Regions from separate parts of the Eggerthella timonensis genome, predicted to be linked through region 1. Evidence: predicted binding sites of a transcription regulator. Region 1 holds the regulator's gene; each other region holds the start of a gene.
The links. Region 1 encodes LexA, which represses DNA repair genes until DNA is damaged. Its sites were predicted from a motif close to CNAACANNTGTTNG; they were not measured.

Region 1 (10,018 bases):
GTGCGGGCACGCCGCTGTCGAAGCGCATCGTCGCCGTGGGCGGCTGCATCGGCCAGCGCGACGGCGAGAAGCTCGTCGAAGAGCTGAAGCACCTCGACGTGGTGTTCGGCACGCACAACCTCGGCTCGCTGCCGCGTCTGCTCGAGGCGGCGCTCGCCGAAGGCGGCCATCAGGTGGAGGTGCTCGACGCCGCGTCGTCGTTCCCCACCGAGCTGCCCACGGCGCGCGAGCACGAGTGGGCGGCATGGCTGCCCATCACCATCGGCTGCAACAACTTCTGCTCGTATTGCATCGTGCCGTACGTGCGCGGGCGCGAGAAGTCGCGGCCGCTCGAGGATATCGTCGCCGAGGCCGAGCGCTACGTGGCCGCCGGCGTGAAGGAGATCACGCTGCTCGGCCAGAACGTGAACTCCTACGGGCGCGACCTGTACGGCTCGCCCCGCTTCGCCGCGGTGCTCGACGCCCTCGATCAGACGGGCATCGAGCGCCTTCGGTTCGCCACGAGCCATCCGAAGGACCTCAATGACGAGGTCATCGGCAAGTTCGCGACCCTGCGGTCGCTCATGCCGGCGCTTCACCTGCCCGTGCAGTCGGGCTCGGACGCCGTGCTCGCCGCGATGAACCGCCGCTACACGCGCGACCACTACCGGGGCCTCATCGCGAAGCTGCGCGACGCCGTGGGCGACATCGCGCTGTCCACCGACATCATCGTCGGGTTCCCCGGCGAGACGGCCAAGGACTTCGAGGACACGTACCGGCTCGTGGACGAGGTGGGCTACCACCAGGTGTTCACGTTCATCTACTCGAAGCGCGAGGGCACGCCGGCCGCGTCCATGGACGACGACACGCCGCGCGAGGTGATCCAGCAGCGCTTCGACCGGCTCGTGGACCTCGTGCAAAAGCGCGCCTTCGAGGCGAACCAGCAGGATCTGGGAAGCACGATCGACGTGCTGGTGGAAGGCTCGTCGAAGCGCGACGAGGGCCTGCTGGCGGGCAAGAGCCCGAAGAACCAGACCGTGCACGCGCCGGCGCCTGCGGGCACGCGCGCGGAGGACCTTGCGGGCAGCATCGTGCGCGTGCGGGTGGACGAGGCGAAGACGTGGTACCTCGCGGGCGAGGTCGTGGGCGAGCGCGATGCGGCCTCCGCACGCTGAGCCGGCCTTGACGGAGGCTTCGTTCGCGCTGGGCGCTCCCGTGGTCTGCGTCGTGGGGCCCACCGCGTCCGGCAAGACCGACCTCGCGCAGCTGCTCGCGCTCGAGCTGGGCGGGGAGGTGGTCAGCGCCGACTCCATGCAGATCTACCGCGGCATGGACATCGGCACGGGCAAGCTGCCCGCGTCCGAGCGCCTCGTGCCGCATCATGGGCTCGACCTCGTCGACCCGGGCGAGCCGTTCTCCGCCGCGCTGTTCCAAGAGTACGCGCGCGGCTGCTTCCGCGCGATCGACGCGCGTGGCAAGCGCAGCGTGCTGGCGGGGGGAACGGGCTTCTACGTGCGCGCGGCCGTCGATGCGTACGACTTCCCCGCGGGCGAGCAGGTGGGCAATCCCGTGCGCGACCGCTATCAGGCCGTGGCGCGCGAGCAAGGCGCAGAGGCGTTGTGGAAGCTGCTCGCCGCGCGGGACGAGGCGAGCGCGGCGCTCATCCCGCCCGCCGACGTCAAGCGCGTCGTGCGCGCCTTCGAGCTGCTCGAAGAGGGCACGACGTACGCCGCGCAGCGCGCCCGGCTCTCTCGGCTCCCGCAGCTCGTGCCCGCGACCTTCTTCGGCTTGGCCGTCGACCCCGATGTGCTGCGCGCGCGCATCGACGCGCGGGTGGAAGCCATGGTCGAGGCGGGACTCGTGGCCGAGGTGGAGGGGCTGCTCGCGCGCGGCTTCCGCGAAGGGGTGACGGCGCCCCAGGCCATCGGCTACAAGGAGATCGTCGACGCGATCGACGGGCGCATCTCCCTCGACGAGGCCGTCGAGCGGATCAAGCTGGCCACGCGGCGCTACGCGAAGCGGCAGCGCACGTGGTTCCGCAAGGACGCGCGCATCCGGTGGCTCGACGCGACGAAGCGCGAGCTGCCGTCACTCGCCGACGAGGCGCTTGGGCTGTTGAACGGCGACGTTGCCTGACGGTTTCCCCAGACGGAAGGGCGCATGTGGTATGATACGGAGCCACGGGCAGGGTTCTGCCGTCGAACCGTTCAAGATCGGAGCACCTATCATGCAGACAGCGCACGCGTTTCTCTAGCGGCCGACACCGCTTCCGACTGTCTTCGCGCGCCGGCGCCGATGCCCGGTGCGCTCATCTCTGCATCGAAAGGTTGCATCCATGACGGAATTCGAATCAGTCATCACGCGGGGCATGACCCCGGTTTCCGAAGATCGCCGCGAGCGCGCCGTGCTCGTCGGCGTCGACCGCCCCGGCTCCACCTGGCCTTTGGTATCGTCGCTCGCCGAGCTCGAACGTCTCGTCGACACGGCGGGCGCCGACGTGGTGGCCACCACCACGCAGAAGCTCGACGCGCCCAACCCGCGCACGTTCGTGGGCACGGGCAAGGCCGAGGAGGTGGCCGAGCTCGCGCGCGCCCACGCGGCCGACCTCGTGGTGTTCGACGACGAGCTGACGCCCTCGCAGCAAGCGAACCTCGAGAAGGCGATGGGCCGCGACGTGAAGGTCATCGACCGCACGGCGCTCATCCTCGACATCTTCGCCCTGCACGCCACCAGCAAGGAAGGGCGGCTGCAGGTGCGGCTCGCCCAGAACGAGTACCTGCTGCCGCGCCTGCGCGGCATGTGGGCGCACCTGGCCTCCAACCGCATGGGCGGCGGCGTGGGATCTCGCTTCGGCGAAGGCGAGAGCCAGCTCGAGGTCGACCGCCGCATGGTGCGCAAGCGCATCACATCGATCAAGCGCGAGCTCAAGCACCTGGCCGACGTGCGGGCCGTGCAGCGCGAGAGCCGCTACGAGAGCGGCATGTTCAAGGTGGCGCTGGCCGGCTACACGAACGCCGGGAAATCGAGCCTGCTCAACCGCCTGACGAATGCGGACGTGCTGGCCTACGACAAGCTGTTCGCCACGCTCGACTCCACCACGCGCAAGTTCGAGCTGCCCGAGGGCCGCGAGATCACCATCACCGACACGGTCGGGTTCATCCAGAAGCTGCCGACCACGCTCGTCGAGGCGTTCAAGTCGACGCTCGACGAGATCACGGGCGCCGACCTCGTGCTACACGTGGTGGACGCGTCCTCTGACGAGTACGAGGCGCAGATCGCCGCAGTGGAAGACGTGCTCGGGCAGATCCAGGCGCAGGACCTGCTGCGCGTGCTCGTGTTCAACAAGTGCGACCTGCTCGACGAAGAGCGTCTCGGCGTCCTCAAGGCGCGCCATCCGCAGGCGCAGTTCGCGTCGGCGGCGACGGGGGAGGGCGTGAGCGAGCTCGTCGAGCATATCGCCCGCGTCGCCTCGGCGCAGGACGAGCACCTCGACGTGCTGATCCCCTACAACCGGGGCGACCTCGTCTCCATCGCTCACGAGCGGTGCCGTATCCTCTCGGAGGCGCACGAGGAGGAGGGCACGCACATCGTCATGCTCGCGGGCCCTTCGTACGCCGGGCTCTTCAGGCCGTTCGCAATAGCTTAGAGTTACTCTAAGGAACGGCAAGCGCCCCCGTCGCTTCATCGAGCGACGGGGGCGCTGTTGGTTCGTCCGGCGTGCGGCGCCAGCGCTAGAGGCGACGGAATACCGCGACCACCTTGCCGGCGATGGCGCAGTCGGTGGTGATGATGGGGTCCATCGTGGAGTTCTCCGGCTGCAAGCGGATATGGTCGCTTTCCTTGAAGAAGCGCTTCACCGTGGCGCCGTCGTCGATGATGGCCACGACGATGTCGCCGTTGTTCGCGACGGGCTGCTCTTTGACCACGACGTAGTCGCCGTCGTTGATGCCTGCCTCAATCATGCTCTCGCCGCGCACGGAGAGCAGGAACGAAGGAGCGTCGCCCACGATCTCGGTGGGAAGCGACAGGGTGTCGGTGATGTTCTCCTCGGCGAGGATGGGGGAGCCGGCGGCCACGTTGCCCACGAGGGGCACGCTCACGATGTTGCTGAAGCTGGGCTGCACCACGTTGGTGGCCAGGGCGGCGTCCTCGAGCGGGTAGGTGAGCGCGATGGAGCGCGACTTGAGCGGGTCGCGCTTGATGAGGCCCTTCTCCTCGAGCGCCTTCAAGTGCACGTGCACGGTGGAAGGGGAGGAGAGGCCGAGGCTCTGGCATACCTCGCGCACGGTCGGGCCGTACCCCTTCTCTCGAATGCACTCCTCGATGCAGTCGAGCACCGCTTGCTGGCGCTTCGTCACTTTCTCGGCCATGGATCGTCCTTTCGTCGCCGCTCTATCTTCTACCGAACAAATGTATGAAATTCCTATTGACATGAACCTTTGTTCGACCTATTATATACGCGAACAAAGGTTCTACGCAAGAGCAGGAGGGCATAAAATGAAGAATTTTGAGATGAAGTACCCTGTTGAGGGAACCTCGGCCCTTCAGCCGAAGCTGGATTCGGCGCCTGCTCGACGCGCGCGCATCATCTCGTTTCCCGAGCGCCCGTCCCAAGACGGAGGCGCTGCGCGATCGAAGCACGGCAGCGCATCGTTTGCGTCCGCGCTGCGCGCAGGCACGGCGCAAGGCGTGTCGTTCGGCCGCATGCAGCGCTGGCAGGCCGTCGTCGGCGGATGCGCGTTCGGGGCGCTCGCGTTGGCCAGCCTGCTCATGGGGTTGTAACCAGCCGTTTTCCGCTCATCGTCGGCCCGTGCGGCCGTTCCCTGATCCACAGATGCTGCGTTTCTGTGGCTGCGTAGCGCCTCCGCCACCCCGGAGGCGCGTCCATTCGGGGGTTTACGCATCCTGCGCGTCGTGGTAGACTCGGCCGAGCAGCAACAAACCGCGCCGCCGCGCTTCCATGTCGGCAGGCGCTTCGCGAAGGAGACAAGGAACATGAAGCGATAACGAAAGCCCTATCATCGCCCCTTGCATGCATCAACCAGCCGCATCGGGTGCGCTTTCGTCATCGTTCTCGACTCCGCCTCGCGCTTCATCCGCTAGCTCCGATTCGCGCGGCTCCCTTTCATCGGCATCGCTGAACGCTGCGCAGAGCCATCCGTGCGCCTCTTCGACGGAGGTCGCCATGTTCATAACCGCTCACCATCTTTCCCATACGTACGAAGGCGCCGACGAACGCGCCCTCGACGACGTCTCGCTTGTGTTCGCGAACGGCTGGACGGGCATCGTCGGGCCGAACGGCGCCGGCAAGAGCACGCTCGTGCACTGCGTGTGCGGCATCCTGACGCCCGATCAAGGCAGCGTGTCGCCTCGAACGCGCGGCACGGTGTGCCGGCAATCCACCTCATCGCCCCCTGCGACGCTCGAGGAGTTCGCTTGCGACTACGGTTCCACGGCCGTCAAGCTGCGCACGCTGCTGGAAATCGAGGACGAGTGGCTCTGGTGCTACGAATCGCTGTCCCATGGCGAGCGCAAGCGCATCCAGATCGCCTGCGCACTCGCCGCAGAGCCGCAGGTGCTGGCGCTCGACGAGCCGACGAACCATCTCGACGCCCCCACGCGCGACCTCGTCGCGCAAGCGCTCGCCTCGTTCAAGGGCGTCGGCCTGCTCGTGTCGCACGATCGCGCGTTGCTCGACGAGCTCGTGCGATCGTGCGTGTTCGTCGAAGCCGGCCGGGCGACGGCCATCCCGGGCACGTACACGCAGGCGCGCCGCGAGCTCGACCTGCGCCGCGAGACCGTGCGCGCCGAGCGACGAGCTGCTCGCGACGAGCTGGCGCGCATCAAAGCCGAGAGCGTGCGGCGCGACGGGGTCGCGGCCCGTTCGGCCGCCCGCCGCTCGGCGCGGCATCTCGACCGCCACGATCACGACGGGCGGGCGAAGATCAAGCTCGCCGTCTACTCCGGGCAGGACGGCAAGGCGGGCAAGCTGTCATCGCAGATGGACAAGCGTATCGAGGCCGCAGAGAAGCGCCTCGAAGGCCTCGATGCCAAGAAGGAGCGTCGCAGCTCCTTGGAGTTGGACGCCCAGACTGCCGCGCGCAAGGTGCTCGCCCATCTTCCCGAGGGCAGCATGCCGCTCGGTGCCGGGCGCATGCTGCGCCATCCCGAGCTGTACCTCGGCAACGAGGACCGCATCGGCCTTGTCGGCAGGAACGGAGCGGGGAAGTCCACCCTGCTCAATGCCTTGATTCGTCAGGTGACGCTGGAGGAGGGGGTGGCCTATATTCCGCAGGAGACAACCGACGATGAGGTGCGCGCGTTGCTCGACGAGCTTCGGGGGCTCTCGTCGGCCGAACGAGGGCGCATGCTCTCCATCGTGGCGCGGCTCGAGTCGCCCCCGGCGCGCGTGCTCGACGGCGAGGAGCTCAGCCCGGGCGAGGTGCGCAAGCTCATGATCGCGCGCAGCCTGCTCTCCTCGCCGCACCTCATCGTCATGGACGAGCCGACGAACCACCTGGACATTCGCTCGATCGAGGCCCTGCAGGACGTGCTCGGCGATTGCGCGTGCGCGCTTGTGCTCGTGTCGCACGACGAGCGATTCCTCGACGCCCTCGTGGACGAGCGCTGGTCGTTCGAGGTCGAGCGAGCGGAAGGGGAGGTCGGACTGGGGGATACGTATGTGCGCGTAGCCTGGTAGAAGCGGCGTGCGGGGATCGTGCAGGTTTTTTGCGCGAATCCGACATGTTGATTGAACCACTATATATTGTATGTTAGGCTGAACCCAAAATCGACAAAGGAGCAAGTATGCGTTGTCCTTCCTGCGGCAATCCAGAGTCGAAAGTGGTCGACTCGAGGCCTTCCGAGGACGGCACGGCCATTCGCCGCCGCCGCGAATGCCTCGAATGCGGGCGTCGTTTCACCACCTACGAGCGTCTGGGCGACAACCCGCTCATCGTCATCAAAGCCGACGGCTCGTCGGAAGCCTACGACCGCCAGAAGCTCATGCGCGGCCTGCTCAACGCCGCCGCCAAGCGGCCCATCGGGCCCGAGCAGATCGCCTCGCTCATCGACAGCATCGAAGCCGAGCTGCGCAACGCCTCGAAGAGCGAGATCGGGTCGAAGGATCTGGGCGACATGGTGCTCGTGCGACTCGCCAAGCTCGACGACGTCGCCTACGTGCGCTTCGCGAGCGTGTACAAGGACTTCCGCAACGTCGAGGAGTTCGCCGCCGCGTTGGAGGGATTGCGCTAGCATGGAGCATGTTTCGGTACCTTTGCAGCAGCTCGATGCCGAGCTGCCCGTTCCCGCGTACGCCTATGCGGGCGATGCCGGCGTCGACTTGCGCGCCACCTGCGACGACACGATGCAGCCTTTCGAGCGCAAACTGGTTCCGTGCGGCATCGCCGTGGCCATCCCGCGCGGCTACGCGGGGTTCGTGCTGCCGCGCAGCGGTCTTGCCATCAAGCACGGCGTATCGCTGGTCAATGCGCCCGGACTGATCGACAGCAACTACCGCGGCGAGATCCAGGCCATTCTGGTGAACCTGGATCCGCAGAACACGTTCGAGATCAAACGGGGCGATCGCATTGCGCAGCTCGTCATCATGCGCGTGCCCGACGCCGCGTTCGACGTGTGCGGGGAGCTGCCGGAGACGGAGCGCGGCGCTGGCGGGTTCGGCAGCAGCGGCGTGAGCCTGTAGATCCGTGCCGTTTCAACTCGCTTAGAGTTACTCTAAGCAGGAAGGGAGGGGATGACGATGGATGCGAGCGAGCATGGCGGAAGCGCTCGGAGCACGTTGCCGTGCTTCGGCATCAGCGAAGTCGCCGACATGACGGGCATCTCCGCCTTCACGATCCGCTATTACGACAAATGCGGCTTTTTTCCCGAGCTGGCACGCGATGCGCGCGGCGTTCGCACGTTCTCGCGATCCGATGTGGCGCAGCTGTACTTCGTCGACGCGCTGCGAAAAAGCGGCCTGTCCATCGAAGGCATCCAGTACTACGTGAAGCTGCAGCGACGCGGCGCCTCGACGCGAGACGAGCGGCTGGCCATCGTGCGAGCCCAGGAGACGGTGCTCGAATACCAACGCGCCGAACTCGACGAGAGCTTGAAGCGCCTGCATGCCGCAGGTGTGGAATTGTCGACGGATTGAGGCCTGCGATGACCTTCATGGTATAGTACTCGCCAGTTCGGTTGAAAAAGCACGTTTTCCATGACCTAGGACTCGTCCGAAGGCAAGATAGGGCCTTAGAACGGCTCTCAGGGCTTTGTTTATAAAACCCCAGGTCAGAAGCTGTGAAATTTCGATAAACAAGGAAGATGCATGACAGACAACGAACATAGGCCTCCCGAACCGCCTCCAGGGCACGATCCGGGGCGCCAGCCGACGCTCAACGGTGCTCCGGCTCCATCGTCGAACATGAACGACCTGCGAGAGCTGAAGAAGGCTCAAACCATGGTCATGGTGGCCAGCGTCGCCGGTCCCGTGTCGCTGTTCATCGGCGGCGTGCTGCTCAGCGGTGTCGGGCTCGTGTGCGCCATCGTCGCGTTCCGGAAGCTGGGCAAGCTCATCGCGAAGCATACGGACGTGTCGGTTCTCGCGCAGCGCCTCAAGCGTTCGGCGATCGTCGGCATGGCCGTTTGTGGTGTCGCGTTCGCGCTCAACGCGATCTCGTTCTATTTGATGATGCCCGTCGTGCTCGAGATGATGGAAAGCGGCGATTACGCGGGCGCCATGACGGACGCCGGCATGGGCGCCGCAGGCTCGAATTCCACGTGGGGATAACGCATCGTCGTAAAACGCATAAAACGCCGCAGGATATGCAACGATCCTGCGGCGTTTCCGTATGCCGTAAACTTCACGACCAGCAAAAACACTCTCAGCTGCCTTGTGAGCTCCAGTTTTATTGATAATATGTCTTATGTAAACTTAAGCAGATTTTCCATAGAAGCGCGACTTCCGGTTGATTGCGATGGGTATGCTCTAGCGGTTTCCTCTGCTAGGATGGTCTTTGTCGCTCCCGTAACGACAATGGACGGATCGGATCTGCGAAACATCATGGACTTCGTTGGCAGGATGAAAGGGCTCAAAAGGGACGTTCCTGCGATCTTTCTCGCTTTGAAGGACCGGGAAACGCCGATTGCAGCGAAAGCGCTCGCCGCCGTGACGGTAGGCTACGCCCTCTCGCCCATCGACTTGATCCCGGATTTCATCCCCCTGTTGGGGTATTTGGACGATGTGATCCTGCTCCCTGCGATGGTCGCTCTGACGATAAAGCTCGTCCCTTCGCCCGTGCTCGAACGCTGTCGGCGAGATGCGGAAAGCATTTGGGAGAACGGGAAGCCCAGAAAATGGTACTACGCTCTTCCCATCGTGCTCGTGTGGGTGCTCGTCATCGTGCTCGTCTGCCGCGCGTTGTTCGGCCTTTGATCCGTGTATGAGCGCTTTCAGGCGAAGGCGTCCGTCTTTCTGTTAAACCGCCGTTGGCATGTGTCCGGTCAGGCTGTCTCGTGAATGGGGCTCGCAGCGGGAAGCTTCCGGCCGACGCCGCGAATGAGACATTGACCCCGTCCCTTCGTCTCCTTTCTAAGCACCACCCCATACTTCGCTGCTCTCGCACGATCTCCTCGTAGCCTTGACGTGCTAGCTACTATGCACTACTATATAGCGGTAGGTAGTGACACTTACTAGTAAGGCGGCGAGCGATGTGGAACACTTGACGGAGATGCTGAAGGGCGTATTGGAGGGATGCGTGCTCGAGATCATCGGACGCGAGGAGACGTACGGGTACGAGATCACGCGCCGTTTGAACGAGCTGGGCTTCGCCGACGTCGTGGAGGGCACGGTGTACGCCATCCTCGTGCGGCTCGAGAAGAACGGGCTCGTGAACACCGATAAGAAACCGTCCACGATGGGGCCGCCGCGCAAGTTCTACACCTTGAACGATGCGGGACGCGAAGAGCTGGCGCGCTTCTGGACCAAGTGGGAGTTCGTCTCGTCGAAAATCAACGAATTGAAGGAGCGCTGACATGGGAA
Region 2 (10,018 bases), 1.1 Mb from region 1:
CTGCAGGCACTCCCTGCGAAACCAGGCGGATACGCTGCGAAAAAAGGCGGCAGCCATCGGGCTGCCGCCTTTTCGGAACGGAACAAGGATGCGACCGGCACTCGAGCGGGGGCGGCCCTAGATGGACGAGGCCACCGCCTCGTCGTCGGGAAGCGCGGCGGCTTCCTCGGCGCGTTCGAGCTTCGACGGCCCGTCGGGGCCGTCGCCCGCGGCCAGCGCCTCTTCGCCGCGCTCGGCGAGGTACTGCTCCATGGAGTAGTGGGTGATGTCGGATCGGTTGATCACGCCCACCACTTGGCCTTCGTCGAGCACGGGCACTTTCTTCAAATGGTTCTCGCCCAGCACGCGGCACACCTCGGGAAGGTCGGCATGCACGTCCACGCCGATGATGCCCTTCGCGCCGATGCTCTTCGCCGGCATGGTCATGAGCTCGTCGAGCTTGCGGGCGAAGTCCTGGTTGCCCCCGTCGGCGTCCACGGTCTGCATGATCATGACCACGGGATCCATCATCATGGTGCTGCGCTTCGACAGGTAGCGCATGATGTCGCCGTCGGACACGAAGCCCACGGCCTTGCCGTCCGCGTCCACGAGGGGCGCGGCGCTGATGTGCTTGTCCACGAGCACCTGCATGGCCTCGGCCACGGTGGCGTTCGCGGGGAGCGTGAACACGTCGCGCTTCATGATGGATTCGAGCACCGTGCGGCGCGCGTTGTCCTTGTCCTTCTCGGCGGCCTCGCCCGGCTTGTTCTTCACGAGCGCAACCACCATGACGAAGCCCACGAGGCACAGCACGCCGGCCAGCGCGAACGCCACGTCGATGCCGAAGATGCTGCCTTGCAGCTGCCCCATGGATTCGGAGGTCATGTTCGTGGCGATGGTGGACGCGGACACGATGATGGCCGTGCCCAGCGAGCCCGCTACCTGGCGGAACGTGTTGTTGACCGAGGTGCCGTGGTTCACCAGCTCGTTGTCCAGCGCGTTCATGCCCCAGGTGGTGATGGGCATGTTCACCAGCGACAGCGAGAACAGGCGCACCGTGTACAACACGGTCAGCGTGATGATGCCCGTCTCGGTTCCCAGGAACGCGAAGCAGAACGTGGTGAGCGTCAGCACGCCCATGCCGATGATGCTGAGCACGCGCGGGCCGTGCTTGTCGAACAGGCGGCCGGCGATGGGGCCCATGGCGCCCATGATGATGGCGCCGGGCAGCAGCACGAGGCCCGACACGGTGGCCGAGTAGCCCATGAGCGACTGCAGGTAGATGGGCACGAGGATGCCGGCGGCAAGCAGGGCGCCCTGCACGAGCATGCCGATGATGGTGGCGATGAGGAACTTGCGGTTCTGCAGCACGCGCACCTGCAGCATGGGGTGCTCCATCTTGAGCTGGCGGCGGAAGAAAAACACGAGCGCCACCACGCCCACGAGCGTGCCCGCGACGGCATCGACGCGCAGGCCGTAGGAGCCGATGGTGGACAGGCCGTACAAGAGGCCGCCGAAGCCGAAGGACGACAGGACGACCGAGGGCACGTCGAGGCTGACGTCCTTGTTCGTCTCGCCGCCCTTCTCCAGCACGAATGCGCCGATGAGCACCACGAGCGCCGACAGCACCGTGATGATGTAGAACATGTCGTGCCAGGTGTAGCGGTCGATGATCACGCCGGCGACCGTGGGGCCGATGGCCGGGCCGAACGCGATGACGATGCCGAACAGGCCCATGGCCGTGCCGCGCTTGTCGACGGGGAACGTCCACATGAGCACGGTCATCACGAGCGGCATGAGGATGCCGGCGCCGGCAGCCTGCACGAGGCGGCCGAGCAGCAGCACGGCGAAGCTGGGACCCCAGCCCGCCAGCAAGCTGCCCGCGGTGAAGATGACCATGGACACGAGGAAGAGCCGCTTCGTGGTGAAGCGGTCCGTCAAGAATGCCGTGATGGGGATCATAATGGCATTCACGAGGGTGAAGCCCGTGGTCAGCCACTGCGCCGTGGAGGCGTCGACGCTCATCTCGGCCATGACCGACGGCAGCGCAGGGGCGACGACGGTCTGGTTCAGAACCGTCACGAACGTGCCGAACACGAGCACGGCCAGCATGACGATCTGCTTACGCGATAAACCCATATACCAGTTCCTTCCGAATATGCTCCGCGAACAAAGGCGCCTTTGAAGGGGAGCTTGCAGCGAACCCGACTTCAAAGACGCCCGTTTTCATGCGGTTGACGTGATTTACACTCAGTATAAATATTCATTCGGTAGATGAAAAGTCCTGTATTGAAAAGTTGTGGTACCCTGCACGGAAACGGCACATCATCGGCAGCGAAAGGGCGCGCGTCGTGGAACAGACACAACCTTCGGCGGAAGGTCTGCGGTATCGCAAGAAGCTCAAGGCGCGGCTCGCGGTAGAGCGAGCGGCGTTGGAGCTGGTCATCGAGCGGGGCTTCGACGGCGTGACGGTGGAGGACATCTGCGCCCGCGCCGAGATATCCAAGAAGACGTTCTTCAACTACTTCTCGTCGAAGGCGGCCGCCATCATGGGGCGCATGGACTCGTTTCCCGACGACGAGCGGCTGGCCGAGATCCTCGAAGAGCACGACGAAGCATGCTACCTCGACGTCCTCGTGGGCGTGGTGGGCACGAGCCTTGCGTCGGGCGTGGACGAGAGCATCGTCAACCTGCGCCGCGAGGCCCTGCGCTCCATGCCCCAGCTGTTCTTCCAGGGCCAGCGCGACCTGCTGGCCGTGCAGCGCTCCATCGCCGATGCGCTGCGCGCGTACCTCGCCGAGCATCCCGAGCGCCGCATGCTGGCCGACCAGCCCGTCGAGGAAGAGGCGCTCGTGGCCTCGTCCACGGCCATCGGCCTGGCGCGCACCCGCTCCATGTTGCACGTGTGCGGCGATGCGGAGCCTTCGGCGGCCGAAACCCGTCGCCTTCTCGTCACGTACCTGTCGGCGGGGGATGCTGCTTCGGAGTAGGGTGCCGATCGCGCGGTAGCGTAGTCGAGGCGCTGGAGCCGCCGACGCGCCGCGCTTCGCCCGCGGCGTGCCAGAGAATTCGTGATTGGTGGTCGATTTTGCACGGAATTCACCTGATAAGCGCGTTCTCTTCGTTGAGACATGGGAGCGATTCCGGTTCACTGCGTCATTCGGGCAGGTCGGGAGTTGGCTATTGAAGCTTCTCGCTGGAAGTGAGCTCTGCGTTGATGAATATCGTGCAAATTCGACCAAAACTGAGCATGTTTCTGGCGCGCGAAGCGGAGACAGGCAGCCGCGGCATAGGGCCCCAGCAACGGCGTCAGGGTCTTCGCGCTTGTCGTCGCGGGTTTTGCGTGCCTGACCGCCGATGCCTTGCTCCGCGAAAAACTTCTTGACAGCTTTCCGGACCTCTGTGCTATAGTTTGCGCCACAACTTAATACCTTGAAACCTATGAGGCGAAAGTCAAGCCATCATGAGCACTCACAGAGAGCGGGCGTAGCTGGGATTCCCGCAGTAAGCTGGATGGTAAATGGATCGCCGAGGGAAAGGGGAAAGGGAGGCGCGGTGCGCAAGCAGCCGAACCGACCGAGTATCTGGACCGTGAGCCTGCGTTAAGGGCAGAACATGTGTTGGCATGTTCGTGAGAGGGTTCCGCATCGCGGAATCAACTGTGAAGGTGGCACCGCAGGTTATAAGACCTGTCCTTCGATGAGAAGGACAGGTCTTTTTCATTGTGGGGCGCTGGGCGCCGAAGCCATGCAGTTGGTTGCGCGGGGTCGATCCTCATCCGCGAAGTTCGTGCCGGCAAACGAAACGCCCCGGGAGGGGCAATGACCGGCGGGAACTCCGCCAAAGAAAGGATTGAGGAACATGGAACAGCAGATCAAGCGCGAGGTAGCAACGCAGACGGCAGCGGCGGGCGAGGCGGCAGCGCCGCGCAAGCGCGACGTGGCGGCAGCGCCCAAGAAGGCGGGCCTCTCCACGCAGGATCTCATCCTCATCGCCGTGCTGCTGGCGGCCGGGGCGGTGCTCAAGCTGACGGTGGGCTCGCTGCTCTCGTCGATGGGCATGAAGCCGAACTTCATCATCGCCATGTACTGCCTGGCCATCATCCTGACGCGGCCGAAGCTGGGCCAAGCCCTGATCATCGGCTTGCTGGCAGGGCTCATCTGCCAGATTCCCCTGCTGAACGCCACGCCGCTTTTGAACATTCCCTCCGAGGTTCTCGGCGCGCTCGCCTGCGGCTTGCTCATCAAGGTGCCGATGCGCATCGGCGGCAAGCTCGACCTCAATCCGCTCGTCAACACGTTCGTCTCCACGGTGGTGTCCGGCGGAACCTTCGCTCTGTTGTCGGTCTACATCAACGTCGTGTCCACGGGCGGCGACGTCATGGTGGCGCTGGCGACGTACGCGGCCATCGTGTTCGGCACGGCCACCTTCAACTGCATCCTCGTGCAGGTTCTTGCCGTGCCGCTGAAGAAGGTTCTCAAGCGCTAGAGGTTCCGCGGGCTCACGGCCCGCGGAACCTGCCGACGCTGCGGTCGGCCGTGGCATCCGATCTCGCGGCGATGACGAGGGTTCGCGTACGCAAGAACGCGTCGCCCTCGCCCTCCCCACGATCTCGGATGCCACTGCCGACCTCGCTGACTTACTACGCCAACCTACGATTCGGAAGAAAGACTCGACATGATAGAGATACGCGATTTCACGTTTCAGTACCGCGAAAACGAGCGGCCGGTGGTGAGCGGCATCGACCTCACCATCCCGGACGGCGCGTTCGTCGGCATCACCGGGGCCGCCGGCTCGGGCAAATCGACCCTGACCTACGGGCTGAACGGCATCATCCCGCATTGCTATCCGGGCGACTTCTACGGCTCCGTCGTCATCGACGGGCTCGACACCTGCGAGGTTGCGCTCACCGACGTGTCGCGGGTGGTGGGCAGCGTGTGCCAGGACATCGACAGCCAGTTCGTCACGTCGATCGTGGAGGACGAGGTGCTCTACGGTCTCGAGAACTTCGGCGTGCCGCGCGATGAGATCGAGGGCCGCGTGAGCCGGGCGCTGGCCGACATGGGCATCTCCGATTTGCGCGATCGCGTGATCTCGTCGCTGTCCGGCGGGCAGAAGCAGAAGGTGGCCATCGCGTCCATCCTGGCGCTCAACCCGCGAGTGCTCGTGCTGGACGAGCCCACCGCCGAGCTCGATCCGGCCAGTTCGCAAGCGGTGTTCGACCTGCTGGCGCGCTATGCGCGCGAGCACGGCACCACCGTCGTGGTGGTGGAGCAGAAGATCGCGCTCTTGTCCCAGTACGCCGACCTGTTGGTCATCGTCGACGAGGGGCGCATCCGCTTCGCCGACGAGCCCGCGAAGGTGCTGGAGCATTCGGACGAGCTCAAGCGGATCGGCGTCAACTGCCCGCGTTCGACCACGCTCATGAACCGTCTGCGCGCCGAGGGCCTGTACGGCGGCGCGTCCGTCTGCAACGTGCGCGAAGCGCGCGAGGCATTGAAAGAGGTGCTCGCATGATCGAGTTCGACGACGTGCACGCGTCCTACGAGGCAACGCTGCCCATCTTGAAGGGCGTCAGCTTCACGATCCGCGACGGCGAGTTCGTCGCGTTCGTGGGCACGAACGGCGCGGGAAAGTCCACTACGATGCGCCTGGTGAACGGCTTGCTGAAGCCCGATGCCGGCCAGGTGCTCATCGACGGCGTTCCCACGACCGAGCTGCGCACGAGCGAGCTCGCGCGGCGCGTGGGCTTCCTGTTCCAGAATCCCGACAGCCAGATCTGCTGCAACACGGTGCGCGAGGAGCTGCTGTTCGGGTTCAAGGCGCTCGGACAGGCGGGTCCCGAGGCCGATGAGCGCGTGGACGCCATCATCGAGGAGTTCGGCTTCGATGCCGACGACGACCCGTTCCTGCTGAACCGCGGTGCGCGCCAGCTTTTGGCGCTGGCTTCCATCGTGGTGCTCGCGCCGCCGGTGGTGGTGCTCGACGAGCCCACCACGGGGCTCGACTACCGCGAATGCGCGAAGGTGATGGACATCGTCCGCCGCATCCACGAGCGGGGCACGACGGTGATCATGGTCTGCCACGACATGGAGGTGGTGGCCGACTTCGCGACACGCTGCATCGTGATGAGCGACGGCACGGTGGTGGACGACGCCCCCACCTTCGACGTGCTGCGCAACCGCGACACGCTCGAGCGCGCCTCGCTCGTTCCGCCGCAGATCGTGGACCTGTCGCTTGAGCTGGCACGCGACATGCCGCGGCTCGCCGAAACGGCCATCGGCCGTGCCAACACGGTGGACGAGATGCTGGCCGCCGTCGTCGAAGAGGCTCGAACGATCCAAAACGTCGAAAGGGGCGTGTGCGCATGAGCTCGTTTCTCGAATACGTGCCCGGCACCAGTCTGCTGCATCGCATGAACCCCGTGGCCAAGCTGGCGGCGGCCGCGTTGTTCGCCGTCGCGTGCTTCTGCTCGAGCAACCTCGTGTTCTTGGCTGCGCTGCTGGCGGTCGGGTTCGCGCTGGCCGCGACGTGCGGCATGACGAGGCCTGCCATCGGCCTCGCGAAGGCGGTGTTCGCGTTCTCGCTGATCCTCGCCGTCGTCCAGATCCTCACGACGCCGAGCGGGGCGGTTCTGGTGGAGCTGCCGTGGGGCTACATCGGCACGGGCAGCCTGTTGGCGGCTCTCACCACGGTGGTGCGCCTCGTGGCCGCGGCCATCCCGCTGTTCCTCGTGTTCTACGTCACGAAGATGAATGACATCACGAACGCCGTGGTGAAGGTGCTGCACGTGCCGTACAGATACGCGTTCACGTTCACGTCCACGATCCATTTCATCCCCCTGTTCATGAACGACATGAAGGGCATCATGGAGGCGCAGACCGCGCGCGGCGTGGAGTTCGACGCGGGCGGCATCGTGCGGAAGGTGCGCCTGATGGTGCCGCTGTGCGTGCCGCTGCTCGTGTCGTCGGTCCGCAAGACCAACAGCGCCGCCATCGCCGCTGAGGTGCGCGGCTTCAACTTGCGCGGCGTGGCGAGCGGCTACAAGGAGTACCCGTTTGCGGGTTACGACGTGGCCGTGATGGCGGTCGCGGTCGCGCTGGTGGCTTGCGCCGTGGCGCTGGGGATCGTGCTGTAACGGCGGTCAGGCGTCCTTGCGGAGGTACACCATGTCTCGGAGTTGGATGCCGTCTTCGAACATGGGATGGTCGTAGTTGTCGGTGAAGAAGTTCTCGTTGCGGTGCGAGATGCGGAAGCCGCATCGCTCGTAGAAGCCCAAGGTTTTCGGTACGTCGCCCGTGCCGACATACATGGTTTCGAACGCTTTGAGGTAGAGGTTGGAGAGGTGGTCGACCATGGCCTTCCCGTACCCTTTTCCCTGGTGCTGCGGGTACGTGGCGATGTTCTTGAGCTCGCACTCCTTCTCGTTCAGCGCGACGACCACGGCAACGCACTTCGTCCCGTCGTCGTCGAGGACGAAGAGCCTGCCGTCGTCCAGGTAGCGGTCGATCATGTCCTCCTGCTCGTCTGCCAACAACAGCAGATCGAGGTACCGCTTCTTGTCGGCGGTCACCTCGACGATGCGATATCCCATGCTCCATCCCTTCGCAGCTTCGATTCGTTAGCGGGTAGTATACCCCGAAGCTCGTGAGATAATAAGCGGCCACGATGGCGGAGAAGGAGGGCGGATGGAGTACGCGGCGGCTGCGGAAAGCCAGGTCGACGAGCTGTACGAGCTGGTGCAGCGCACGATACGAGCGGTGTATCCGCGCTACTACCCGCAGGCGGTGGTGGAGTCGTTCTGCGGGCTGCACAGCCGCGACGCGATCGCGGCCGACGTGGCGGCGGAGCGCGAGGGCGTCGTGCTCGTGGACGGCCGCGTGGTCGGTACAGGCTGCCGCGACGGCAACCACATCACGCGCGTGTACGTGGCGCCCGCCTTCCAGGGGCGCGGCGTGGGCAGCTTCATCATGCAGCGCCTTGAGGACGAGATCGCGCGCGATCACGCGACGGCCCTGCTCGACGCCTCGCTGCCGGCGACGAGCCTCTACGAGCACCGCGGCTACCGCACGCTGCACCACGAGCAGTTCCCCGTCGAAGACGAAGCCGTGCTCGTCTACGCCGTCATGGAGAAAGAGCTGGGCGCTGAGCCTCGCCCGGGGGGATAGCGGGCATCGTACGGCCCCTGACTCCGTCGTGGGGACGGTCCGAAAACGTGCAGTAATAACCCAAATGTTGCGCTTGGAAAGCGGCAGCGGGCTGTCGAGCATCCGACTACGGCATCTGAAGGTCGTATGCCCAGGTCGCGTTCTTCGCCTCATGCACGAGTTTGTTCCAGGAGCCTTCAATCTGCAACATGAAAGTAAGTACTGCACGAAAACCTGTAGCTCCCGATAGGGTCGAGCTTTGCACGTCGCATGGAGCCGACGCACCCGTTCCATTGAGGCAGCGCTTCGTCGCACCGCTTCGGACGTCGCCTCAGCCCTGCACATCCTTGCAGGCGAAGTACGAGCCGATGATACTGACGAGGGTCCAGACGACGAAGATGACGATGGCGACGACGAACGCAACTTCGCCGTCGAAGAGGATGCCGCAGGCGATCATGAGGATGCCGGCGGGGATGGACGCGTACGCGCCGAACCGCTGGCCTTTCTGCCACGCCTCGTCGCTCTTTTGCGTCCACGGCAAGCGGATGCCGAACGCGGCGTTCCGCGTCGTCTTCGGCATGAGGTTCCCGAGGAACAGCAGCGTGGCGCCGATGACGAGGATGCCGATCTTCGATATGGCGCCGTCGGGCGCGCCCACGGCGACGGCGGTGGGATCGTACGACAGGGTGTTGAGCGACACGAACACCGATACGGCGATGAACATCGCCTGTATGCCGACGTTGAGCTTCATCATGGTGGCGCGGTTCTCCTGCTCGCCGAACTTCGCGAGCAGCATCAGGAACAATCCGAACACGAACGCGAGCGCCACCACCGTGAACGTTTCGTAGCGGCTGCCGATGCGATCGACCTCGCCGCCTGAGAAGTGAACCGGCACTTGGTCGGGCATCATCGACACGAACGCTGCCGTGACCACCACGTCGATCGCGAACAGGACGCCGACGGCGAGATACCCCTTCTTCATGTTCTGCTCCTTCGGCTCCGTTCATACACGACGACCCGTCCCCGCGCGTTCCAGTATAAAACTTCCGGGGGGGGGGGCGTCAATGCGGGCTTTCCGGGAGGCTCTACGCGCGCTTCTTGCGGAGCTGGACGGCGGCCAACACGAAGAACAGCGCGATGAATTCCCAGATCATGGCAAGAGCGAAACCGACGCTGGCGAAATCGGCGTGAACTGGCGAATTCGCCGAGGGCGGCGAGGCCGAGCTTGCAGGCGATGCTCGCGGACGTCGCTCTTGAGTTCGTCGGCGCTACAATCGCTTCGCGAAGCAGATGAGGCGGTTCGCTTCCTCGAACCCCGCGTGGAGATGAAACGCCAGGCTGGCCGCGTTGTCCAACTCGCAATCGCTGGCGAATTCGGTGCAGCCGCGCTCCTTCGCCCACGTTTCGCAGGCGTGCAGCAGCTCGCGCGCCAGCCCTCGATGCCGGCACGCCTCGTCGACGTAGATGCCCTCCAAGTACCCGACGGGGCTCGAGGACGTGCCCTCCACGTAGTCGCGGCGCAGCTGGCACTGGGCGAACCCGCAGGCGCCGTCTTCGCTGCGGCATCCGTCGTCGAACAGCAGGAACACCGCCGCCTCGTCGCTCTCGATCAGCTCGGAGAACTCCGGCTGCAGGTCGGCGGGCGCATGCTCGGGCCACAGGCAGGAGGCGAGCCGGGCTGCGTCTTCCAGGTCGGACGGCTGCGCTTCGCGAATCATGGGGAGCCTCTCTTTCGGCATGCGCCGCACGGGCGCGGTAACATGGGTATGATGGTCGTCGTCGGATACGGTAGCAGAAACGCGGGTCGCTTGTCTGGGAAGCTCGGTTACTGGTGCGGGGGTTCGCCACAGTCCTCGCGTCGGTTCTCGGCAGCCGTTTCAACGATCGCGTGC
Region 3 (10,018 bases), 150 kb from region 1:
GCAGCGCTACCTCGGACGCTTCCTGCTGCTGGCCGTCATGGCCGTGCTGCAGGCGGTGGTCTGCTGCGCCGGCGTGCTGGCCATCGGGGTGCAGGCGGCCGACGCGCCCGCGCTGTTCTTCGCGGCTTCGGTGGCTTCGCTTTCCTACCTCAGCATCATCTACGCGCTGTCGGTGACGCTGCAGCATATCGGCAAGGGCATCTGCATCGTGCTCGTGTTCGCGCAGATCCCCGGCGCCACGGGGCTGTACCCCGTCGAGATGACCTCGAGCTTCTTCCAGGCCGTCTACCCGTTCTTCCCCTTCACCTACGGCATCTCCGCCATGCGCGAGGCCATCTTCGGCTTCTACGGCTCGCAGTACGCGGCCGCGCTGGGCATGCTGGCGCTGTTCTTCGCGCTGTCCATGGCTTTCGGCATCCTCGTGCGGCCCCTCATGGCGAACGTCAACCGCATGGTGGCTTGCCAGGTGCGGGAGAGCGGCCTCTTCAACGGCGAGGACGTGGAGATACCCGCGCGCCCGTACCGCGCGTCGCAGCTGTTCAGGGCGCTGTCGGACAAGGAGGAGTACCGCGAGGAGCTGCGGGCACGCGCGATGCGCTTCGCGCGCTGGTACCCGCGCCTCATCCGCGGGGCTGTTGCCCTGGGCCTCGCGGTGCCCGTCGCGCTCACGGTGGTGTTCGCCCTCACGCCCGCCGAGAAGGTGCAGCTGCTCACGGCGTGGCTGGCGTGGATGGTGGCCGTGTTCGTGTTCCTCGTGGTGCTGGAGAGCCTGCGCGCCGGCCTCGAGCGCCAGATGCGGCTCGACGGCATGAGCGACGAGGGGCTGCTCGCGCTGGGAAGCGCGCGCAACCGGATGGTGCGCTCGTCGGACGACGACGCCGACGGCGCGGCGGCGGGCTGCCCGGACGCGCCAGCCGCCCCGGGCGCGGGAGGGGGCGGCGCTCGTGGGTAACGTAGTGCGCATCGTGCGCAGCGACTTCAAGCGCCTGTTCGCGAACGCGATGAGCGCGATCATCGTCGTCGGGCTCGTGGTGATGCCGTCCATCTTCGCGTGGTACAACGTCATCGCGTGCTGGAACGTGTTCGACAACACGGGCAACCTCACCGTGGCGGTGGCGAACGTGGACGACGGCTACGAGAGCGAGCTCGTGCCCCTGCGCGTGAACGTCGGCGAGCGGGTGGTGGCGGCCCTGCGCGCCAACGACGAGATCGACTGGACGTTCACCGACGAAGAGGACGCGGTGGACGGCGCGCGCTCGGGCCGCTACTATGCGGCGGTGGTCATCCCCGAGGGGTTCAGCAAGGACATGCTAACGTTCTACTCCGACGACGTGCAGCACGCGAAGATCGTCTACTACGCCAACGAGAAGAAGAGCGCCATCGCGCCGAAGATCACCGACAAGGGCGCGGATTCCGTGTCCTACCAGGTGAACGAGGTGTTCGCCCAAACGTTGTCCGAAGTGGCGCTCGGTATCGCCGAGTCGATGTCGAGCTATGCCGACGAGGCCGGCGTGGACGGTCGCATCGCCGCCGTGTCCGGGCAGGTGCGCGACATGGGCGCGCAGGCGGAGCGCATGGCGTCGGTGCTGGAGCTGTACTCGTCGCTGGCCGCAGCGTCGCAGGCGCTCGTCGGCGATTCGGGGAAGCTCATCGCGTCCGCGCAGGGCGCGGCCGACGATGCAGGCGACGCGGCGTCCGAGGGCGCTTCGTCGGCATCCGCCATGGTGGCGGCCGTGAAGGGGTCCGTCGACGACCTTTCGGCGGCGCTCGGCGCGGGCGGCGAGGCGTTCGCGGAGGCGTCGGAGGCGTCCGGCGCGCTGTTCGACGCCGCCTCGGCGGGCGCCGAGCAGGGCGCGGCGGGGCTGCGCGGGCAGGCCGAGGCGCTCGACGCGCAGATCGCGCGGTACCGCGACCTCGCCGCCCAGCTCGAACAGCTGCGCGGCTCGCTGCCGTCCGAAAGCCAGCCGGCGCTCGACGCCGTCGTCGCACGGCTGAACGCCGTCGTCGGGCTCATGGAGGGCATGCGCGACAACCTGGCGGCCGCCGCGGGCAAGCTGGAGTCGGGCAACGCCGACGTGCAGGCCGAACGCGCGGAGGTCGAGCGCCTGGCGAACGAGGCGCGGCAGAGCTCGGAGGCGCTCGCGACCTCGTTCGAAGGCGGGCTGAAGCCGAGCCTGCAGCAGCTCGCGGACAGCGCGGGCGTCCTCGCGGCTGCCATGGGCGACGGCTTGGACGGCCTGCGCGCGGCGGGCGCCGACCTGTCCTCGTCGGCCGGCTCGGCCGCCGACGTGCTGGGCGGCGCGAGGGCCGAGGTGGACGAGGCGGTTCGGGAGCTGCGCGAGACGGCGCGCGAGCTGGACGCGTTGGCGGCCGATGTGGACGAGGCGTTGGCGGCCGGCGACGCGGGAGCGCTGCGCGCGGTGCTCGGCGCCGACGCGCAGCTGCTGTCGCGGGCGCTCGCGGCGCCGGTGGGCATCGAGCGCGCAGCCGTGTTCCCGGCCGAGAACTTCGGCTCGGCCATGGCGCCGCTCTACACGACGCTCGCCCTGTTCATCGGGTCGCTGCTGATTCTCGTGGTGGTGAAGCCCACGGTGTCCGAGCGCACGTGCGAGCAGCTGGACGATCCGAAGCCCCGGCAGCTGTTCATGGGGCGCTTTGGCGTGCTGGCGTTCCTGTCGCTCGCGCAGACGACGGTGATGGGCCTCGGGAACCTGCTGTTCTTGCAGGTGCAGGTGGCCGAGCCGCTGCTGTTCATGCTGTGCTTCTGGATCGCGGGGCTCGTGTTCACGTTCTTGATCTACGCGCTGGTGGCGGCGTTCGCGAACCTCGGCAAGGCCGTGGCGGTGCTGCTGCTCATCATCCAGGTGACGGGATGCGGCGGCTCGTTCCCGCTGCAGCTGCTGCCGCCGTTCGTGCAGGCCCTGAGCCCCTGGCTGCCCGCGACGCACGTGGTGAACGCCATGCGCGCGGCCATGTTCGGCACCTACGGGGGCGACTTCTGGTGGGAGATCGGGCTGCTGGCGCTGTTCCTGATCCCCGCCGCGCTCATCGGGCTCGTGCTGCGGGGGCCGCTTGCCAAGTTCATGACGTGGTACGTCGAAGAGGTGGAGTCCTCCAAACTTGTGGGATAATCGTGCGGAAGAGACGAGAGAGGAATTCCGCATGGCACGAACCGGCGTACCGTCGACGACGCGTCGCACGCTTCACTATTTCTGGCTGGTCACCCGCAAACATCTCGGGCTGTTCGCCACGCTCATGACCGCGACGCTTCTGTTCGTGGCGTTGCTGTCGTACGGCAACCCCTACGTCATGAGCCTCGTGGTGGACCGCGTGAGCGCGGGCTCGGTGGCGCCCGACGAGGTGTTCGCGGTGTTCGGCCCCTACATCGTCGCGCTCATCCTCATCAACGTGGCCGGCCAGGCGGCCAGCAAGGTGCAGGACTACGCGATGTACCGGCTGCAGATCGCCGCCTCCTACGACCTGGCCACCATGTCGTTCGACGCGCTGTCCAACCAGTCGATGTCGTTCCACTCCAACCGCTTCGGCGGCACGCTGGTGAGCCAGACGACCAAGTTCATGAGCGCCTACCAGCTGCTGCTGGAAACCATCACCTTCCCGTTTCTGCCGGTCATCTGCTCGGTGGTGTTCACGTGCGCCATCCTCGCGCCGCGCGTGCCGGTGTACGTGGCCATCCTCATGGCGCTGCTCGCGGTGTACGCCGGCGTGTCCTACTACATGTACAAGCGCATCCTGCACCTCAACGAGCAGGCGGCCAGCGCGCAGAACCAGCTGTCGGGCGAGCTGTCCGACTCGGTTGCCAACATCCTGGCGGTGAAGACCTACGGGCGCGAGGACTACGAGCGCGGGCTGTTCGACCAGGCGAACCGCGAGGTGGTGGCGCGCGACTCGAAGCGCATGTGGGCGTCGCTCACGCGCGGCATCGTGACGGCGTGCATCACCATCGCCATCATGAGCGTGGTGGCCGTGTTCATCGCGGGCGGGAACGCCTGGTACGGCATCACGCCGGGCACGCTCGTGGTGATGTTCACGTACACCTACACGGTGACGAACCAGTTCAACTTCATCAACAACGGCCTGCAGCGCTTCAACCGCGCGTTCGGCGACGCGAGCGGCATGACCGTGATCCTCGACGAGCCGCGGCTGGTGGCCGACGCCCCCGACGCGCCGGAGCTCGAGGTGCGCGAGGGCGCCATCGACTTCGAGGACATCGGCTTCTGGTACACCGACGGCGACGCGCGCACGCGGGTGTTCGACGACCTCGACCTGCACATCCCCGCCGGCCAGCGCGTGGGCCTCGTGGGATCGAGCGGGGCGGGGAAGACCACGCTCACGAAGCTGCTGCTGAGACTGTCCGACATCCAGGAGGGGCGCATCCTCGTGGACGGCCAGAACATCGCCGACACCACCCAGCAATCGCTGCGCCGCCAGATCGCCTACGTGCCGCAGGAGGCCTTGCTGTTCCACCGCTCCATCGCGGAGAACATCGCCTACGGGCGGCCCGACGCCACGATGGAGCAGATCCGCGACGCGGCGCGCCAGGCGAACGCGCTCGAGTTCATCGAGCGGCTGCCGCAGGGCTTCGACACCGTCACGGGCGAGCGCGGCGTGAAGCTGTCGGGCGGCCAGCGCCAGCGCATCGCCATCGCGCGGGCGCTTCTGGCCGACTGCCCGGTGCTCGTGCTGGACGAGGCCACGAGCGCGCTCGACTCGGAGAGCGAGCAGCTGGTGCAGGACGCGCTGGCCACGCTCATGCGCGGGCGCACCGCCATCGTGGTGGCGCACCGCCTGTCGACGGTGGCCAGCCTCGACCGCATCGTGGTGCTCGACGACGGCCGCGTGGTGGAGGACGGCCCGCACGCCGAGCTCATCGAGGCCGGCGGGGCCTACGCGAACCTGTGGAGCAGGCAGACGGGGGCGTATCTGGAGTAGGTCGGGCGGGCTGCGCGCGCGGGCGGCATGCGGGCGGCGCGACAGCGCCGTGCCGTCCGCGTTTCGCCCCTCGCCGTCTGTCCCGCGCAAGCGATTTCGTCGAACGTGGCCGGATACGACGGCTGTACGTCGTGTCAGCGGCCGCTTTCGCCCGGCGGCGATCAACCGAACTCGTGCGATCAGGGGAAACGCAGAAGCGATCGGAATATGGCGACGAAAGCCGGGCGGCTTGCCCATTTTGACGACGTACAGCCGTCGTATTCGGCCACGAACGCGCGTGGGGCGGACTCGCCTCCTAGCGGAGCAGCTCGGAGCGAAGCGCGAACTGCCGGGAGGGGTACTCGCTGCAGCGGGGCCTGATCCTTCTGCCCAGATGCCCGGCGAGGATGCGCGCGAACCGGTTGTACTCGCGATAGTCGGTTACCTGCTTCCAGGTGGCGGTCACCACGGTGAAGCCGAGCGACTCGAGGGCGTTGCGCCTCGAGGCGTCCTCGGCGATGCGCGTCGCGCCGGTATGGCACAGCGTGCTGTCGTATTCGACGGCCACCTTCTTGTCCTTCCAGAGCAGGTCGCAACGGAAGAACCTGCTCTCGGTCGTCCAGCTTGCCCGCTTGCCGAGCGGGACGACGGCGTTCATGAGCGGTTGCGTCAGGTTGCTTCCTCCCTGCACGTAGGGGAGCGTGAGCAATGCGCACAGGGTGGACTCGCGGGGAGACGCCGATCCGCTCGCCACGAAGGGGAGCGCCTTGCGCGCGGATTTCACGCCGCGCACGCCTCCGGCCCTGTCCAGGTAATTCGCCAGCTTGGCCGGGGTGGTGAGCGGCGTCCTGCCTCTGACGCCGAACGGTTGGCTTTCGTCGGGGGCGTACGTGCCGCACAGCTCGCAGCCCAGGTGGACGGCGCGGGGAAGGCTCAGGACGGAAGACAGGTGGACGAACAGCAGCTCGGGGCTGATGACGAACGCTTCGGCGCCGATGGGAACCGGGATCGTCCGGAAGGAGCTCGAGGGCAGCTCCGGGGATTGATGGACGACGAGATCGCCGGTGGCCTTTCGATGGCCGTCGAGGGCGACGACGTGCAACGGCGCGGAGAGCGCGCCTGCGGAAGCGAGGACGATCCCCTTGGCCGAGGTTGCGCTCGGCGCGGCTTCCGGCAGGTTCCGCATACGGCACGTGGCGCGCGAAAGCCCTGCGTCGCTGAGGGGCGAGCGCCAGAATTCGAGCGCGGACGTGTAGGCGAGAACCGTGTGCATGCGGGGAGTGTACCATGGCGTACAGCCAGGTGAAACGACGATTTCGCGACGCTGGAACGGCGTGCGAACCGCGCTGGAACGGGTGGGAAACCGCGTAAGATCCGCGTTGGATCGGCGTAGAAAAGCGCTATACTGTACGAACAAACGTTTTGGTTATCGAGAAGCGAGGAGGCGGCGGTGGCGAAGGAGCGCACGTACGTGTGCATCGACTTGAAGAGCTTCTACGCCAGCGTCGAGTGCGTCGATCGCGGGCTCGACCCGCTGAAGGCGAACCTTGTCGTGGCCGATCCCGACCGCACGGAGAAGACCATCTGCCTGGCCATCACGCCGTCGATGAAGGCGCTCGGCCTGTCGAGCCGCTGCCGCGTGTTCGAGATTCCTGAAGGCGTGGACTACGTCATGGCACGTCCGCGCATGCAGCGCTACATGGAGGCGTCGGCCGACATCTACTCGATCTACCTGCGCTACGTGTCGCCCGAGGACGTCCACGCATACTCCATCGACGAGTGCTTCATCGACGCGACGCCGTACCTCGCGCTGTACCGGATGGAGCCTAAGGAGTTCGCCGTCATGCTCATGGACGCGGTGCTGGCCGACACGGGCGTCTGCGCCACCGCGGGCATCGGTCCGAACCTGTTCCTCGCCAAGGTAGCGCTCGACATCACGGCGAAGCACGCCGAGGACCATATCGGCTACCTCGATCAGGCCGAGTTCGAGCGCTCGATCCAGACCCACCGGCCCATCACCGATATCTGGAACATCGGTCCTGGCATCGCGAAGAGGCTGGCGAAGTACGCCGTGTACGATCTGCGCGGCGTGTGCGAGATGAGCGAGGCCACGCTCTACCGCGAATTCGGGGTGAACGCCGAGTACCTGATCGACCATGCCCATGGCGTTGAACCGTGCACCATCGCCGACATCCACGCCTACGAGCCGAGCGGCCATTCCCTGGGGAACGGCCAGGTGCTGCCCTGCGACTACTCGTTCGAGGAAGCGCGCGACGTGCTCAAGGAGATGGTGGACCAGCTCGTGCTCGACCTCGTGGAGAAGCGCCTCGTAGCCGGATCGATATCGCTGTACGTGGGGTACGCGAAAGGTCCAGGCGAGCCTGCGGGCGAAGCGGACGGCGCGTTCTTCGACGGCGGCCACGGCAGGCGCCCCGCAAGCGGCCGCCGTGGTTTCCCTCACACCGGATCCACGCGCAGGCAGGCGGATCGCACGAACCTTTACTCGAAGCTCATGCCGCGCTTCCTCGACCTGTTCGACGAGACTACGCGCAAAGACGCGCCCATCCGCCGCATCAACGTGGGCGTCGGCGGGGTGCTCCCCGAGGAATTCGCCACGATGGATCTGTTCTCGGATGCGGAGGCGGAGGCCGAGGAGCTCCGGCTGCAGCAGGCCGTGCTGGCCGTGAAGGGGCGCTTCGGGAAGAACGCGCTTCTGCGCGGGACCAGCTTGAAGGAGAAGGCCACGGCGCGCGAGCGCAACGAGCAGATCGGGGGCCACCATGCCTGAGCGCCGACCGCGCGCCGACCGCGCCCAGCAGTTCATGCCCTTCGCCGCGCTCAAAGGCTACTACGATCTCATCCGCGAACGCGAGCGCGTGGTGGAGCCGAAGCGCGACCTGACCGACGAGCAGGCGCTCGAGCTGTCGCAGCGCCTCGCCCGGATGGAGCGCCGCACGATGGCGAGCGTCGTCCACTACGACGGCGAGGCGTACGTGACGACGCACGGCCTGGTGAGCGACATCGACCTCGCGGCACGCTCCGTCACCATCGTCCGTACCCGCATCGCCTTCGACGACGTCTGGGAGATTCACCTTGGCGGCGGGAATCGTCGGCCGTAACACGCGTTATTCGGGCATAAAACGCGTGTTACGGCCGACCGTGCGTTTTCGGACGCATGTTCAATGTTGCTGCAGGTACCTTCCCGTGACGCTCGCGGGGTTCGCCGCCAGCTCCTCAGGGGTGCCGGCGGCGACGATGCGGCCGCCGGACGCGCCGCCTCCGGGGCCGAGGTCGATCACGTAGTCTGCGTTTGCGATGACGTCGAGATCGTGCTCGATGACCACCACGGTGGCGCCGTGGGCGACGAGGTTCTCGAACACGCGCAGCAGGGTGCGCACGTCGAGCGGGTGCAGGCCGATGGTGGGCTCGTCGAACACGAACACGGCGTCGTCCTGCGCGCGCCCCATCTCGCTGGCCAGCTTGAGGCGCTGCGCCTCGCCGCCGGAGAGCGCCGGCGTGGCCTCGCCGAGGGTGAGATAGCCCAGACCCAGGTCGTGCAGCGTGTCGAGGCGGGCGCGCACCTTCTTCAGGTCGGATGCGGGCGTGCGCGCCTCGTCCACCGTCATGGACATGAGCTGGGGCAGCGTGCAGCCGGGCTCGTCGCAACCGGCGCCAGGCCGGTGGATGCGATCGGCCTCGGGCGCGTAGCGCGAGCCTTCGCACGCGGGGCAGACGATGTCCACGTCGGGCAGGAACTGCACGTCCAGGCTGATGGAGCCCGTGCCGTCGCAGACGGGGCAGCGCAAGCGACCGGTGTTGTAGGAGAAGTCGCCCGCCTTCAACCCGGCCGCCTTCGCCTCGGGCGTGCGCGCGAAGGCGCGGCGCAGCTCGTCGTGCACGCCGGCGTAGGTGGCCACGGTGGAGCGCACGTTCGAGCCGATGGGCGTGGCGTCGATAAGGTTCGCCCGCTCGATGCCCGCGGCCTCGACGCGCTTTACGTGGGCGGGGAGCGCGCTGCCGCTCGCGTTCGACGCCAGCGCCGGGATGAGGCTTTCCAGCACGAGCGTGGTCTTGCCCGAGCCGGACACGCCGGTGACGGCGGTCAGGCGGCCGCGCGGGATGGCCGTCTCGAGCGGCTTCACGGTGTGCAGCGCGTCGGTGGCCAGCTCGATGCGGCCGCGAGCGAACACCTCGTCCGCGGGGATGCGCTCGCACACGCGCACGGTTTCCGCGCCCGACAGGAAGCCGCCGATGAGCGAGGCCGGATCCGCCTCCACCTCGGCCAGCGACCCTTGGGCGATCACGCGGCCGCCGTCGGCGCCCGCGCCCGGCCCCATCTCGACCAGATGGTCCGCCGCGCGCAGGATGTGCGCGTCGTGGTCCACCATGACCACCGAGTTCCCGTCGGCGATGAGGTCGCGCATGACCTCGATGAGCCCGTCGATGTTGGACGGGTGCAGGCCGATGGACGGCTCGTCCAGCACGTACAGCACGCCGGTGGTGCGGTTGCGCACGGCGCGGGCCAGCTGCACGCGCTGGCGCTCGCCGGTGGACAGCGTGGAGCCTGCGCGGTCGAGCGCGAGGTAGCCCAGTCCCAGGTCGACGAGGCGGCGCGCGGTATGCTGGAACGATTCGACGATGCTTTCCGCCATCGGGCGCATCTCGGGAGCCAGGCCGTTCGGCACGGCGTCCGCCCAGCCGACGAGCTCGTCGAGGGTCATCTGAGACGCTTGCGCCAGGTTGATGCCGGCCACGTGCGGTTTTCGAGCCTGCTCGGACAGGCGCGTGCCGTGGCAGACGGGGCAGGTGCCCTGCTTGAGGAAGCGCGCCACGCGCCCGAGACCCTTCTCGTCCTTCACCTTCGACAGCGCGTTCTCCACGGTGCGGACGGCGTTGAAGTAGGTGAAGTCGAGCTCGGCGAACGCGTCGGTCTTCTTCGCCTTGTACAGGATGTGCTTCTTCTCGGCGGGGCCGGAAAACACGATGTCGCGCTCCTTGGGCGTGAGCTGGTTGAACGGGACGTCGGTGCGTACGCCCATCTCGCGGGCAACCTGCTTCATGAGGTCCCACATGAGCGTGCTCCACGGCA

Region 2: a site for LexA is predicted at 3,590-3,603, ahead of C1A15_RS15345 (tryptophan transporter). Genes of this name have one in related genera too.
Region 3: a site for LexA is predicted at 6,340-6,353, ahead of C1A15_RS09835 (Y-family DNA polymerase). Genes of this name have one in related genera too.

Annotation. Positions count from the first base shown of each region.
Region 1 is NZ_FXXA01000002.1:2,512,791-2,522,808, reverse strand. Features, by position in the region: gene miaB (tRNA (N6-isopentenyl adenosine(37)-C2)-methylthiotransferase MiaB) at 1-1,154, shown strand, start outside; gene miaA (tRNA (adenosine(37)-N6)-dimethylallyltransferase MiaA) at 1,162-2,115, shown strand; gene hflX (GTPase HflX) at 2,315-3,625, shown strand; gene lexA (transcriptional repressor LexA) at 3,711-4,349, opposite strand; gene C1A15_RS10510 (hypothetical protein) at 4,492-4,761, shown strand; gene C1A15_RS10505 (ATP-binding cassette domain-containing protein) at 5,165-6,679, shown strand; gene nrdR (transcriptional regulator NrdR) at 6,787-7,233, shown strand; gene dut (dUTP diphosphatase) at 7,235-7,681, shown strand; gene C1A15_RS10490 (MerR family transcriptional regulator) at 7,739-8,134, shown strand; gene C1A15_RS10485 (hypothetical protein) at 8,306-8,767, shown strand; gene C1A15_RS10480 (YkvA family protein) at 8,897-9,412, shown strand; gene C1A15_RS10475 (PadR family transcriptional regulator) at 9,690-10,010, shown strand; gene C1A15_RS10470 (DUF1048 domain-containing protein) at 10,012-10,018, shown strand, end outside.
Region 2 is NZ_FXXA01000002.1:3,579,103-3,589,120, reverse strand. Features, by position in the region: gene C1A15_RS15355 (MDR family MFS transporter) at 118-2,118, opposite strand; gene C1A15_RS15350 (TetR/AcrR family transcriptional regulator) at 2,331-2,969, shown strand; gene C1A15_RS15345 (tryptophan transporter) at 3,841-4,467, shown strand; gene C1A15_RS15340 (energy-coupling factor ABC transporter ATP-binding protein) at 4,657-5,496, shown strand; gene C1A15_RS15335 (energy-coupling factor ABC transporter ATP-binding protein) at 5,493-6,350, shown strand; gene C1A15_RS15330 (energy-coupling factor transporter transmembrane component T family protein) at 6,347-7,117, shown strand; gene C1A15_RS15325 (GNAT family N-acetyltransferase) at 7,124-7,573, opposite strand; gene C1A15_RS15320 (GNAT family N-acetyltransferase) at 7,668-8,147, shown strand; gene C1A15_RS15315 (SdpI family protein) at 8,458-9,108, opposite strand; gene aac(6') (aminoglycoside 6'-N-acetyltransferase) at 9,395-9,844, opposite strand.
Region 3 is NZ_FXXA01000002.1:2,365,027-2,375,044, forward strand. Features, by position in the region: gene C1A15_RS09815 (YhgE/Pip domain-containing protein) at 1-952, shown strand, start outside; gene C1A15_RS09820 (YhgE/Pip domain-containing protein) at 945-3,131, shown strand; gene C1A15_RS09825 (ABC transporter ATP-binding protein) at 3,163-4,950, shown strand; gene C1A15_RS09830 (hypothetical protein) at 5,246-6,202, opposite strand; gene C1A15_RS09835 (Y-family DNA polymerase) at 6,380-7,717, shown strand; gene C1A15_RS09840 (hypothetical protein) at 7,710-8,048, shown strand; gene C1A15_RS09845 (excinuclease ABC subunit UvrA) at 8,109-10,018, opposite strand, start outside.